3 regions of the Streptomyces sp. NPDC050504 genome follow, and region 2 is predicted to be linked to each of the others. Evidence: riboswitches for the same ligand, from Rfam matches in the RefSeq annotation. Region 2 holds a riboswitch; each other region holds the start of a gene.
What was found. Region 2 has a riboswitch for cobalamin ahead of ACIBNE_RS28485 (cobalamin biosynthesis protein). Riboswitches for the same ligand answer to the same signal wherever they lie in the genome.
Positions count from the first base shown of each region.

Region 1 (4,339 bases), on a different contig from region 2:
ACTGTCCACGGGAACCCTCGCGGTGAGCTTCGCCGGCACGGCCCTGGGCGCGTGGGGCCTGGCGGGCCGGGAGCGCGGGCTCCTCGCCGTCACGGCGGCGGCCACGGCCTTCCAGACCGCGCTGCACACGGTGTTCTCGTGGTCCCAGTCCGCGGGGGCGGCCCCCGGCGGCAGCGGCTGTCCGGCGCACGCCGCGGGCCACCTGGGCATGGCGCACCACGCCCCGCCCTCCCCCACCGGGCACGACATGACGGCCGCGTCCTCGTCGCTGCCCGAGACGGTGACCGAAGCGGTGACCGAGGCGGTGACGGGGGCGGTGACGGGTCCGATGGCCGGGATGACGGCGGCGCACGCACTGGCCGCGCTGCTCGGCGGGATGTGGCTCGCGTACGGCGAGCGGGCGGCGTTCCGGCTCCTGCGCGCGGTCCCCGCGGCGCTGTTCAGGCCGCTCCGGCTGCTGCTGGCGACCGCGGCCGCGCCACCAGTCCGCTCCCGGATACGGCCCGTGCGGCCGGGTGACGAGCCCGCTCCCCGGCAGCTCCTGCATGCTTCCCGAACGCTCCCGACCAGGGGTCCGCCCCGGGCAGTCGCTGTCGTTCGACAGCAGGCTCCCCGACTGCGCGGCGTGCCGCACGGGCCCTGACGGCCCGCGTAACCCGCTCCGCGCCTCGGGCAGCGGCCCGCGCCTTTCGCCGCGGGCCGTGCGCAGCACCGGCGCCGCCACCGGGCGCGCCGGACTCCCTTGCCCTCAGGACGTGTAAGGACATGTGGCGATGACCCCTGCCCGCAACTTCCGCCCCCGACCGGACGCCGCGGACGACGCGGCGACCACCCGCCTGGCCCTCGCGGCGCGCGACGGCGAGCCCGCGAAGGTGGAGCTGTTCGTGCGCGCGCTGCACCGGGACGTATGGAGATACGTCGCGTACGTCAGCGCCGACCGCCAGGCGGCCGACGACCTCACCCAGGAGGTGTTCCTCCGGGCCCTCGCGGCCCTGCCCCGTTTCGCGGGGCGCTCGTCCGCGCGCGCCTGGCTGCTGTCCATCGCCCGCAGGACGGTCGTGGACAGCCTGCGGCACGCGGCCGCCAGGCCCCGGCTGTCGGACCTCGACGACTGGCAGACGGCCGCCGAGCGCTCCCAGCCGCAGGGACTCCCCGGGTTCGACGAGGGCGTGGCGCTCGCCGAACTCCTGGCGTCGATACCGGCCGAGCGCCGTGAGGCGTTCGTCCTCACGCAACTGCTCGGCCTGTCCTACCTGGAGGCCGCGAAGGCGGCCGACTGCCCGGTCGGTACGGTCCGTTCGCGGGTCGCGCGCGCCCGCTCGGCGCTCGTCTCGCTGCTGCGCGACGTCGAGACCGCCGCCCCCGTCGGCCACCGGACGGGCACGGTTCCCGCACTCGCCTGACCCGGCACACCGCCCGGCCCACAGGACCCCGTGGGCCGGGCAACCACCCGTCGCACACCGGCCCGCCCAGGACTCACCACAGGACGATCCGACACACCGCCATGACCCTCGCCGGCAATGGATTGTTGTTGCACATAGTTCGCAACAAGCCATCGGTGAAGCGGCCGCTCCGCGCTCGGCCCGGTCACTGACCTGCGCGGCACGGATACCGCACCCCGTCAGCGGTGTCATTCAGGACAACCACCCGGCCAACCCTGTTGCCGCGCCTGAGCCACCGCCTACTCTGACGGCGCAGTCGGTTCGCGCCATGATTGCGTGGCGCGTCGAAAGGCCCGTGCCGGACACGGGCCCCAAGAGGGAACCCGGTGGGATTCCGGGACTGTCCCGCAGCGGTGAGAGGGAACGAAAGCCGTCAACAGCACTGGGACCCGTCCGAGGGCCCGGGAAGCGACGGCCGGTAGGTGACGCCGGAAGGTCCGGCGCCGGGCCCTTCAGTCCGAAGACCTGCCCACTGCGCGCGTGCGGGGTCGCACGCGCTCCAACACGGTGACCTCGTGGGCTGGGTCGGCGGTGCAGGCGGACACGGCGCGCTCATACCGCGCGTACGCCCTCACGTACCGGACCGTCCCTCGGGACCTGGCGACGAGGGGATGGGTACGTGACCGGGGTGCTGCGATGCTGACCGACGCCGATAACCGGCCCGCGCGAACCGTCTCCGGCGTCTGCCACGGCACGCTGGGCGAGCTGTACCAGGGGCCGCTGGACGCGCGCGACCGCCCGGAGATAGCCATCGTCTCCTTCCCGGTGGACCGCCACTCCTGGGTGTACTTCACCCCGGACGCCGGAGCGCCGACGGGCACCGAGAACCTCGGTGCGAAGGCGGCGAAGGCCGCGCGGCTGTTCCTCGACCACTACGGCCTGGAACCGCCGCCCGGCCGCTGGAACACCTACTCCGACCTCGACGTCGGTGTGGGCATGGCCAGTTCGACGGCCGACATCGTGGCGACGCTGCGCTGTCTCTTCCGGGTCTTCTCCCTGCCGTACGACTCCCGCGTCGTCATCGGCGTCCTGTCCGCGATCGAGCGGGCCGACAGCGTGTTCCTCCAGGAGTACGCGCTCTACCTGAGCGGCCGCCACCGGGTCGTGCACCGGCTCGGCACCGGCATCGCCTTCCACACCGCCTTCGTCGCGGAGCCAGGCACGGTGGACACCGCCGGGGTCACCCCGCAACTGCTGCGCCAGTACCGGCGCTGCGCGGCGGAGTACGAGCGGTGCCTCACCGACCTCCTCAAGGGTTTCGCGGGCGGCGACCCGGCGGCCGTGGCCAGGGCCTCGACCGTCAGCGCCACCCTCTCCCAGGAGGTGCTGCCCAAGCAGACCTTCGACGCCGTGCTCGCCCGCCGCGAGGAGTTCGGGGCGGACGGGGTCTTCGTCGCGCACACCGGCTCCCTCGTCGGCCTCCTCTTCGCCCGCAGACCCGCTCCCGCGGTCAAGGGCGAGGTGTCCGCCTTCTTCCACTCGCTCGGCCACCAGTGCTCGTTCGCCCAAGGAGGCTACGCGTGATCCATCCGCACATCGCCGACGCCCTGAAGGTCCCCGACCTCGTCCGGCTGACGGACGGCGCGGTCCTGCTCCGCTTCGAATCCATGAAGATCTACTCGGCGCTCGCCGCCGTCCGGCACCTGCTCGACCGGGGCGCGGTGCGTCCCGGGCAGACCCTGGTCGACAGCTCCAGCGGCATCTACGCGTACGCGCTGGCGCTGGCCTGCCACCGCTACGGGCTGCACTGCCACATCGTGGGCTCGACCACCGTGGACGCCACCACGCTCGCCCAGCTGGAGATACTCGGCGCGACCGTCGAGCGGGTCACACCGTCCCAGAACCTCAAACTGGACCAGGAGTTACGGGTCCGCAGGGTGCGCGAGATCCTCGCCGAGCGGCCCGACGTCCACTGGATGCGCCAGTACCACGACGAGGTCCACTACCTGGGCTACCAGGAGGTCGCCGACCTGGTGGCGGCGACCGTGCCCGACCGGCCGCTGACCGTCGTGGGCGGGGTCGGCTCGGGGGCGTCGACCGGCGGCCTGACCGAGCACCTGCGGCGCCGCGACCCCACGGTTCGCCTGGTGGGGGTGCAGCCGTTCGGCAGCGTCACCTTCGGCAGCCAGGACCACCACGACCCGGAGGCGATCATCGCGGGCATCGGCTCGTCGATCCCCTTCGACAACGTCCACCACCACCTGTACGACGCCGTGCACTGGATGGACTTCACGCACGCCTGCTCCGGCGCGGTCGCCCTGCTGCGCGAGCACGCCGTGTTCGCCGGGCTCTCCACCGGCGCGGCCTACCTCGCGGCGACGCACGAGGCCCGCCGCCACCCCGACCGGCTGCACCTGGTGATCGGCGCGGACACGGGCCACCGCTACGTGGAGCGGGTGTTCGCCCGGCACCGCGAGGCCTCGGACCTCGTCTCGCTCAAACCGACCGAGGTCGCGAGCCCCGAGGACATGACCATGCCCTGGTCGACGATGGCGTGGAACCGCGCCGCGTGGCAGCGGCCCGACACGTCCCGTTCCCACCCGCACCCACCCGCCGACACGCACCCGCCCGCCGACCCGCACAGCACGGCGGACGCACACGGAAATCCCCCCAGCAAGGAGTCCGCCGCATGACCGTGGCCTGCCTGGAATCGCTCACCTTCGGCCTCGGCCACCTGGCACGCGCGGCCGCGCGGCTGGACGAGAAGCTACTGCTCCTGACCCGCGACCCCGACTACTACGCCTACGAGTTGGCCCGGCTCCCCGAGGGCGCGGTGGACGTCGTCGAGATCGACACGTTCGACACCGAGCAGGTGGCCGGCCTCCTCGCCCGCACCCCCGACCTGCGCGGCCTCATCAGCTCCACCGACACCTGGATGCTGGTCGGCGCCGAGCTGG
Region 1 covers NZ_JBITHO010000006.1:396,785-401,123, forward strand. The annotation lists gene ACIBNE_RS24485 (hypothetical protein) at 1-643, shown strand, start outside; gene ACIBNE_RS24490 (sigma-70 family RNA polymerase sigma factor) at 774-1,403, shown strand; cobalamin riboswitch at 1,756-1,909, shown strand; gene ACIBNE_RS24495 (hypothetical protein) at 2,079-2,966, shown strand; gene ACIBNE_RS24500 (cysteine synthase family protein) at 2,963-4,075, shown strand; gene ACIBNE_RS24505 (ATP-grasp domain-containing protein) at 4,072-4,339, shown strand, end outside.
Region 1: another riboswitch for cobalamin. It lies ahead of ACIBNE_RS24495 (hypothetical protein); the one in region 2 lies ahead of ACIBNE_RS28485 (cobalamin biosynthesis protein).

Region 2 (4,339 bases):
GGTGGCGCGCCGACGGCTGGACACTGCCGCCCGCGCTGGACCTGGAGAACGACCCGTACAGCAAGCGGAAGTGCTACGGGCTGCCGCCGACCGCGCTGACCGGCTGGATCGACGACTTCAGCGACGAGGTCCACCGGCTGACCGGCCGCCGCCCCGTCATCTACACCACGGCGAAGTGGTGGGACGACTGCACGGGCGGCAGCAGGGTCTTCGCCCGGGAGCACCCGCTGTGGCTCGCGCGCTGGGCGGGCTCGCCCGGCGCGCTTCCGGCCGGCTGGTCGTTCTGGACGTTCTGGCAGTACGCCGACGGAAGCGGAAGGCTCCCGGGTGATCAGAATCTCTTCAACGGGTCGCCCGAACAGTTGCGGGCATTCACCCGAGAGTGACCGAAGTCGGCCGAACCCCGCTGTTTCCCGGGCTTTTCCGGCCCTCCCCCGGACGCCGCTCCGGGTCGCCGGAACCCGTGCGGCCAACCGGAGCGCCCCCGCCCCGCTTAGAGACACCGCACAGCCCGTCCCAGTTCACCTTCCGTTCACCCTGGCTCCCTACGTTCATCTGAGCCACTGACGTCAAACGATTGCCTGGGTAAATGGAACACATCACGCTGCTGCTCGCGATTGTGGTCGTGACAGCTCTCGTGTTCGATTTCACGAACGGTTTCCACGACACCGCCAACGCGATGGCGACGACCATCTCGACCGGCGCTCTGAAGCCCAAGACGGCGGTGGCCATGTCCGCCGTGCTCAACCTCGTCGGCGCGTTCCTGTCCGTCGAGGTCGCCAAGACCATCTCCGGCGGACTGATCAACGAAGAGGGCATCAGGACGGAAGTCATCTTCGCGGCGCTCGTCGGCGCCATCCTGTGGAACCTGCTGACCTGGCTGCTCGGCCTGCCGTCCAGCTCCTCGCACGCCCTGTTCGGCGGCCTCATCGGCGCCGCCGTGATGTCGGCCGGCTGGTCGTCCGTCAACGGCAACGTCGTCGTCACCAAGGTGCTGCTCCCCGCGATCGCCGCGCCGATCGTCGCCGGTCTGGCCGCGATGCTCGCGACCAAGCTGACGTACAAGATCGGCAGCAGGGCCGACGACAAGGCGACCGCCAAGGGCTACCGCGCGGGTCAGATCGCCTCCGCCGGTCTCGTCTCGCTGGCCCACGGCACCAACGACGCGCAGAAGACCATGGGCGTCATCACGCTGGCCCTGGTCACCGGCGGCGTCCTGGCCCCCGGCGCCAACCCCCCGATGTGGGTCATCGTCTCCGCGGGCGTCGCCATCGCACTGGGCACCTACCTCGGCGGCTGGCGCATCATCCGCACCATGGGCAAGGGCCTCACCGACCTCGCGCCGCCGCAGGGCTTCGCCTCCCAGACCAGCGCGGCGACGGTCATCCTGGCCTCCTCGCACCTCGGCTTCTCCCTCTCCACCACGCAGTCCTGCTCCGGCGCCGTGATGGGCGCGGGCCTCGGCCGCAAGGGCGGCGTGGTCCGCTGGTCCACCGCCACCCGGATGTTCGTGGCCTGGGGCCTGACCCTGCCGGCCGCCGGCCTGGTCGGCGCGGGCGCCGAACTGCTGACCAAGCAGGGCGACTGGGGTGTCGCCGCCACCGCGGCGCTGCTGATCGCCGGGTCCGCCGTGATCTGGACGCTCTCGCGCCGCCAGCCGGTCGACCACACCAACGTCACGGACGACGAGATCCCCGGCATCGACACCCCCGCGGACCGCGAGTCCGCCGGCGTCGTCACCACCGCGATCGCGGCCGTCACCCCGCCGCCCGCCGGACCCGTCGCCTCCGCGGCCGACCTCGCCGGGGACCTCAAGACCACCATTCCGGCCCCGGCCGGAACCACCACCGACCCGGCCCGCCCGGCCACGGTGTAAGGAAGCGGAATCAGCATGAAGATCGACTGGGCAGCTCTCGGCTCCGTCTTCGGAGTCAGCCTCGTGTGCACCGTGGCCCTGGTGGGCCTGTTCACCCTCGGCATCGTGGGCCTCTCCAAGCAGGAGCAGGCCTCGGCGCAGGGCGGCTCCGCGGCCCTCGCCCGGACCGGTGCCTACGCGTGCTTCGCGCTCTGCGCGGCGGCCGTCACGTACGGCATCTACCTGATCGTCGCCTGAGCCGCGCCACCGGCGCGTCACCTTCGAGGCCCGTGGGGCGGACGGCACTTCGGTGCCGTCCGCCCCACGGGCCTTCGCGCTGCCCCACCGCCCCCGTGTGGGCCTCAGCACACTCTCCGCCGCAGGTCAACGGCGAGTTGACGGGTCTTCGCGCAGCGTGGTGGACTGCCCGAGCCAATACGGCAGCTGCAGAGGAAGCCGGTGCGAAACCGGCGCGGTCCCGCCACTGTGACCCGGGAGACGATCCCCGGAAGCCAGGAACTCTCGCCGCCGGTCACGTCGAACCAGGGCGCGGACACCCTGAGTGAGGACACATAACGCCATGCCCGGCTGCACCGCGCGCCGCCCCCTGCCCGATCCGGCGGGCTGAACCCATGCGAGCCGAGCGAGTCTTCGCCTGGGGCGCCGCTGCCGGTTTCGCCGCGGACCTGGTGTTCGCCGACCCGCGCAGGGCCCATCCCGTCGCCGCCTTCGGGCGGGCCGCCGCCGCCGTCGAGAGCGCGCTGTGGCGCGACCACCGCGGCCGGGGCGCGCTGCACACCGCGGTCTGCGTCGGGGGCGCGGCGGCCGCCGCCGCACTCGCCGCGCGCGCCGCGCGCCGCAGCGCCCCCGCGTCCGTCGCCCTGACCGCCGCGGCCACCTGGGCCGTCGTCGGCGGCACGTCGCTCGGCCGGGAGGCCACCGCGATCGGCGGGGCGCTGGAGGCCGGGGACCTCGACGTCGCCAGGGAGCGGCTGCCGCACCTGTGCGGACGCGACCCGCAGGCCCTGGACGGCGCCCAGATGGCGCGCGCCGTCGTGGAGTCCGTCGCTGAGAACACCTCGGACGCCGTCGTCGGCGCGCTCGTGTGGGGCGCGCTGGGCGGCGTCCCCGGCCTCGTCGCCTTCCGCGCGGTCAACACGCTGGACGCGATGGTGGGCCACAGGTCGCCGAAGTACCTGCGGTACGGCTGGGCATCGGCGCGCCTCGACGACCTGGCGGGCTGGCCGGGCGCCCGGCTCACCGCGCTGCTGGCGACCGCCGCGGGCGGGAACCCGGGCGGCGCGCTGCGGGCCTGGCGCACGGACGCATCGCGCCACCCGAGCCCCAACGCGGGACCCGTCGAGGCGGCGTTCGCGGGCGCGCTCGGGGTACGGCTCGGCGGGACGCTCTCGTACGGCGGGCGGATCGAGCACCGGGCGGTGCTCAACGGGGACGCGCGGGCCGTGGGGTCCGCGGACATCGCGCGCGCGGTGCGGCTCTCGCGCCGGGTCGGCGCGCTGGCGCTGGTGGTCTGTGCGGGGTCGCGACTGGCGGCCGGGGCGTGGAAGCGGAGGCGTACGGCATGAGCGGCACGACAGGTACGGGCACGGGCGGCGGGCTGCTCGTCGCGGGCACCACGTCCGACGCGGGCAAGAGCGTCGTCACGGCCGGGATCTGCCGCTGGCTGGTGCGGCGCGGGGTGAAGGTCGCGCCGTTCAAGGGGCAGAACATGTCCCTCAACTCGTTCGTGACGCGCGAGGGCGCCGAGATCGGGCGGGCCCAGGCCATGCAGGCGCAGGCCGCGAAGGTGGAGCCGTCGGCGCTGATGAACCCGGTGCTGCTCAAGCCGGGCAGCGACCGCTCCAGCCAGGTCGTGCTGCTGGGCAAGCCGATCGGCGAGCTGAGCGCGCGCGGCTACCACGGCGGGCGGCAGCGGGAGCTGTTCGAGCCCGTCATGGCGTGCCTGGAGGAACTCCGGGGCAGCCATGACGCCGTGATCTGCGAGGGGGCCGGCAGCCCGGCCGAGATCAACCTGCGCCGCACCGACATCGTCAACATGGGGATCGCGCGCGCCGCGCGACTGCCCGTGCTGGTCGTCGGCGACATCGACAGGGGCGGGGTCTTCGCCCAGTTCTTCGGTACGACGGCGCTGCTGGGCCCCGAGGACCAGTCGCTGGTCGCGGGCTACCTGGTGAACAAGTTCCGGGGCGACGTGACGCTCCTTGAGCCCGGCCTCGACATGCTGCACGGGCTCACCGGGCGCCGCACCTACGGCGTGCTGCCCTTCGCGCACGGCCTGGGCATCGACGAGGAGGACGGGCTGCGGGTGTCCCTGCGGGGCGCGGTCCGCGAGTCGGTCGTGGCGCCGCCGGTCGGCGAGGACGTGCTGCGGGTCGCGGTGTGCGCCCTGCCGCTGATGTCCAACTTCACGGACGTGGACGCGCTGGCCGCCGAGCCCGGCGTGGTCGTGCGGTTCGTGGACCG
Region 2 covers NZ_JBITHO010000008.1:63,801-68,139, forward strand. The annotation lists gene ACIBNE_RS28470 (lysozyme) at 1-386, shown strand, start outside; gene ACIBNE_RS28475 (anion permease) at 590-1,876, shown strand; gene ACIBNE_RS28480 (hypothetical protein) at 1,892-2,113, shown strand; cobalamin riboswitch at 2,257-2,398, shown strand; gene ACIBNE_RS28485 (cobalamin biosynthesis protein) at 2,488-3,441, shown strand; gene ACIBNE_RS28490 (cobyric acid synthase) at 3,438-4,339, shown strand, end outside.

Region 3 (4,339 bases), on a different contig from region 2:
CGGGCCGTGAGATGTCGCCCGCGAGGACCGGCGGGCGCACGTAACGGGTGCCGTACGACTGGACCCAGCCGTGCTGGGTGGCGAGGTAGCCGGTCAACTGCTCGGCGAAGTACTGCACCATGTCGTTGCGTTCGGGCTCGCCGTGCACGAGGACGTCGATGCCGGTCTTCTCCTGGAACGCGATGACGTCGCGGATCTCGTTCCTGATCCGCTCCTCGTAGCCCTCGCTGTCGAGCCGCCCGGCCCGCAGGTCGGCGCGGGCCGTGCGCAGCTCGGTGGTCTGCGGGAACGAACCGATGGTGGTGGTCGGCAGCAGCGGCAGTTCCAGGTGGGAGCGCTGGGCGGCGGCCCGCTCGGGGTACCGCTGGGGGCGGCGCGCGTCCGCCCCGGTGACGGCGGCGGCACGGGCGCGCACGACGGGGTCGTGGGTGATGGCCGAGGCCGCGCGGGAGGCCAGGGCGGCGCGGTTCGCGGACAGTTCGGCGGCGATGGTGTCGGTGCCCTGTGTCAGCCCCTTGGCGAGGGTGGCGATCTCGGCGGTCTTCTGCCGGGCGAAGGCGAGCCAGCGCAGGATCTGCGGGTCCACGTCGCGTTCCAGCGAAGCGTCGAGCGGGACGTGGAGCAGCGAGCAGGAGGCGGCCACGTCGACCCGGTCGGCCAGTCCGAGCAGGGTACCGAGCGTGCTCAGGGACTTCTCCAGGTCGCCCACCCAGATGTTGCGGCCGTTGACGACCCCGGCGACCAGCCGCTTCCCGGGCAGGCCGCCCACCGCCGCGAGGCCACCGAGGTTCGCGGCGGCGGCTTCGGTGAAGTCGAGGGCGAGCCCTTCCACCGGGGCCTTGGCCAGTACGGGCAGGGCGTCGCCGAGCCGGTCGAAGTAGGAGGCGACCAGGAGCTTGGGCCGGTCGGCGAGCGCGCCCAGCTCGCGGTAGGCGCGGGCGGCGGCGTTCAGTTCGGCGGGCGTGCGGTCCTGCACCAGGGCGGGCTCGTCGAGCTGCACCCACTCGGCGCCCGCGGCCCGCAGGTCGGCGAGGACCCGGGCGTAGACGGGCAGCAGCCGGTCGAGCAGGGTGAGCGGGTCGAAGTCGGCGGCGACGCCCGGCGCGGGCTTGGACAGCAGCAGGTAGGTGACGGGGCCGACGGCGACGGGACGGGGCGCGAGGCCGAGCCCGAGGGCTTCCCGCAGTTCCGCGACCTGCTTGGTGGAGTCGGCGGTGAAGACCGTGTCGGGGCCCAACTCGGGCACCAGGTAGTGGTAGTTGGTGTCGAACCACTTGGTCATCTCCAGCGGCGCCACGTCCTGGTTGCCCCGGGCCATGGCGAAGTACCCGTCCAGCGGGTCGGCGGCCACGGCGGCGCGGTGCCGCTCGGGGACCGCGCCGACCATGACGGTGGTGTCGAGGACGTGGTCGTAGTAGGAGAAGTCGCCGGTGGGGACTTCGCTGATGCCGGCGGCGGCCAGCTCCTCCCAGTTGCCGCGGCGCAGTTCCGCCGCGGTGGCGCGCAGCCGGTCGGCGTCCACGCGGCCCTTCCAGTACCCCTCGATCGCCTTCTTGAGTTCCCGGTCCTGCCCCTGACGGGGGTAGCCGTACACGGTGGCCCGTGCCGCCGCGGCTGCGGTCCTGCTGGTCACGGAGATCTCCTTCGCGAGATGAATCCCTGAGATCCCGGAGACGGGACGAGAGCGCGAAGGGGATGACGAACCGGACGGCGACGACCCCGCGCGGCAAAGGCGCGGCCGTTCCGTCCAGTGTGTACGCCGACCCGCCCACGAGGTCACCGGGATGTCCGCACGCGGAACGGTCCGCGTGCGGGCAGTGGCAGGTCTTCGGACTCGCGGGCACGCCCTCGTCGTTTCCGACGCGGACACCTACTGGCCGTCGCTTCCCAGGTCCCGTCCGGGGCCCAGTGCTCATGACGGCGGTCGTTCCCACTCACCGCTGCGGGGCAGTCCCGGATTCCCACCGGGTTCCCTCTTGCGACTCCCTGCCTGGCGGGCAGGGCGAACCAGCTGCGGGGCCAGCCTACGCGCCGCTGCTCGTGCGCGACCAGTGGGTCCGGGGGTCGGGACGGTGAACCCGCGGTGGACCGGCCTCCCTTCGCGCGCGGTTCACGGGCGGTACACGAGTTCCAGGAGGACGGCCGCGATGAGGAGCCAGGTGCCGATGCCGAGCAGCCACATGCTGTCCGTCGTCGCGCCGATGGCGCACAGGAGGACGGAGCCGACGGCGAGGGCCAGCACGTGGCGGCGCACGCGGCGGTCTGCGGGCAGGCGTCCGTCGGATCGGTTCATGGGGCGAACGTAGGGCGGAGGCGCGGTGCGCAGGGGCGCGGCCGACGAGTCTTCACGCGACCCTGACGCCGTGCGGGGACGCGGTGTGCGACAGGGCGGCGCACCGGTCTTCCCGACGGGCTTCTGACGGGGGCTCACCCCAGACCGGGGAGCGTCGAGACGATGAGGTCGATGAACTTGATGCCGATGAAGGGCAGCACCAGGCCGCCGAGCCCGTACACCAGGAGGTTGCGGCGCAGCAGATGGTGTGCGGAGGCGGGCGTGTAGCGCACGCCGCGCAGCGCGAGCGGGATCAGGGCCACGATGATCAGGGCGTTGAAGATGATCGCCGAGGTGATCGCCGACGTGGGGCTGTGCAGCCCCATGACGTTCAGCGCTTCGAGGCCGGGATAGGCCCCGGTGAACATCGCGGGGATGATCGCGAAGTACTTCGCCACGTCGTTCGTGATCGAGAAGGTGGTCAGCGCGCCACGGGTGATGAGGAGCTGCTTGCCGATCTCGACGATCTCGATCAGTTTGGTCGGGTTGGAGTCGAGGTCGACCATGTTCCCGGCCTCCTTGGCGGCCGAGGTGCCGGTGTTCATCGCCACGCCGACGTCCGCCTGGGCCAGCGCGGGAGCGTCGTTGGTGCCGTCGCCGGTCATCGCGACCAGCTTGCCGCCCTCCTGCTCCCGCCGGATGAGGGCGAGCTTGTCCTCCGGGGTGGCCTCGGCCAGGAAGTCGTCGACGCCCGCCTCGTGGGCGATCGCCCGTGCCGTGCGCGGGTTGTCGCCCGTGACCATGACCGTACGGATGCCCATGCGGCGCAGTTCGGCGAACCGTTCGCCGATGCCTTCCTTCACGACGTCCTTGAGGTGGACGATCCCCAGGACCCGGGGCCCGCCCCCGTCGTGGACGGCCACCAGCAGCGGAGTGCCGCCGGCGTCCGCGATCGCGTCGCACCAGCCCCGGGCCTCGGGCGGCACCGCACCCCCGTACATCTCCACCCAGGCGACGATCCGGGCCGCGGCCCCCTTGCGGACGTGGCAGGCGCCGCCGTCCCAGCGCAGGTCGATGCCGCTCATCCGGGTCTGCGCGCTGAACTCCACGAACCGGGGGTCCGCCAACTCGCCCTCGGCAGGCGCCCGCAGGCCGTACAGGTGCCGGGCCAGGGCGACGACGGACCGGCCCTCGGGGGTCTCGTCGGCGAGCGAGGAGAGCTGCGCGGCGTCGGCGAGGAGCGCCGCCTCCACCCCCGGCATCGGCGCGAAGGCCACGGCCTCGCGGTTGCCGAGGGTGATGGTGCCGGTCTTGTCGAGGAGCAGGGTGTTCACGTCGCCCGCGGCCTCGACGGCCCGCCCGGACATGGCGAGCACGTTGCGCTGCACCAGCCGGTCCATGCCCGCGATGCCGATCGCGGAGAGCAGCGCGCCGATCGTGGTCGGGATGAGGGTGACGAGGAGGGCGACGAGCACGGTCGTGGACGGGGCGGCGTCCGCGTACCCCGCCATCGGCCTGAGCGCGACGACGACCAGGACGAAGACGACGGTCAGCGCGGAGAGCAGGATGTTGAGGGCTATCTCGTTCGGCGTCTTCTGCCGCCGCGCCCCTTCGATGAGGGCGATCATCCGGTCCAGGAAGGAGTGGCCCGGCCTCGAGGTGACCCGGACGACGATCCGGTCCGAGAGCACGGTCGTGCCGCCGGTGACGCCCGAGCGGTCGCCGCCCGCCTCGCGGATCACGGGCGCGGACTCGCCCGTGACGGCGGACTCGTCGACCGAGGCGATCCCGGCGACGACGTCGCCGTCGGCCGGGACCAGCCCGCCCGCCTCGACCAGGACGAAGTCGAACTGTTTGAGATCGGTCGCGGCGACCTCCTCCGTCGCCGCGCGGTCGACGTCCGTGCCGTACTGCCAGTGGCGCAGCCGCAGCGCGACCGTGTCCGTACGGGCCCGGCGCAGCGACTCGGCCTGTGCGCGTCCCCTGCCCTCGGCGACGGCCTCGGCCAGGTTCGCGAAGACCACCGTCAGCCAGAGCCAGGCGCTGACGGTCCAGGTGAACACCGAC
Region 3 covers NZ_JBITHO010000006.1:628,407-632,745, reverse strand. The annotation lists gene metE (5-methyltetrahydropteroyltriglutamate--homocysteine S-methyltransferase) at 1-1,633, opposite strand, end outside; cobalamin riboswitch at 1,823-1,978, opposite strand; gene ACIBNE_RS25455 (hypothetical protein) at 2,111-2,293, opposite strand; gene kdpB (potassium-transporting ATPase subunit KdpB) at 2,428-4,339, opposite strand, start outside.
Region 3: another riboswitch for cobalamin. It lies ahead of metE (5-methyltetrahydropteroyltriglutamate--homocysteine S-methyltransferase); the one in region 2 lies ahead of ACIBNE_RS28485 (cobalamin biosynthesis protein).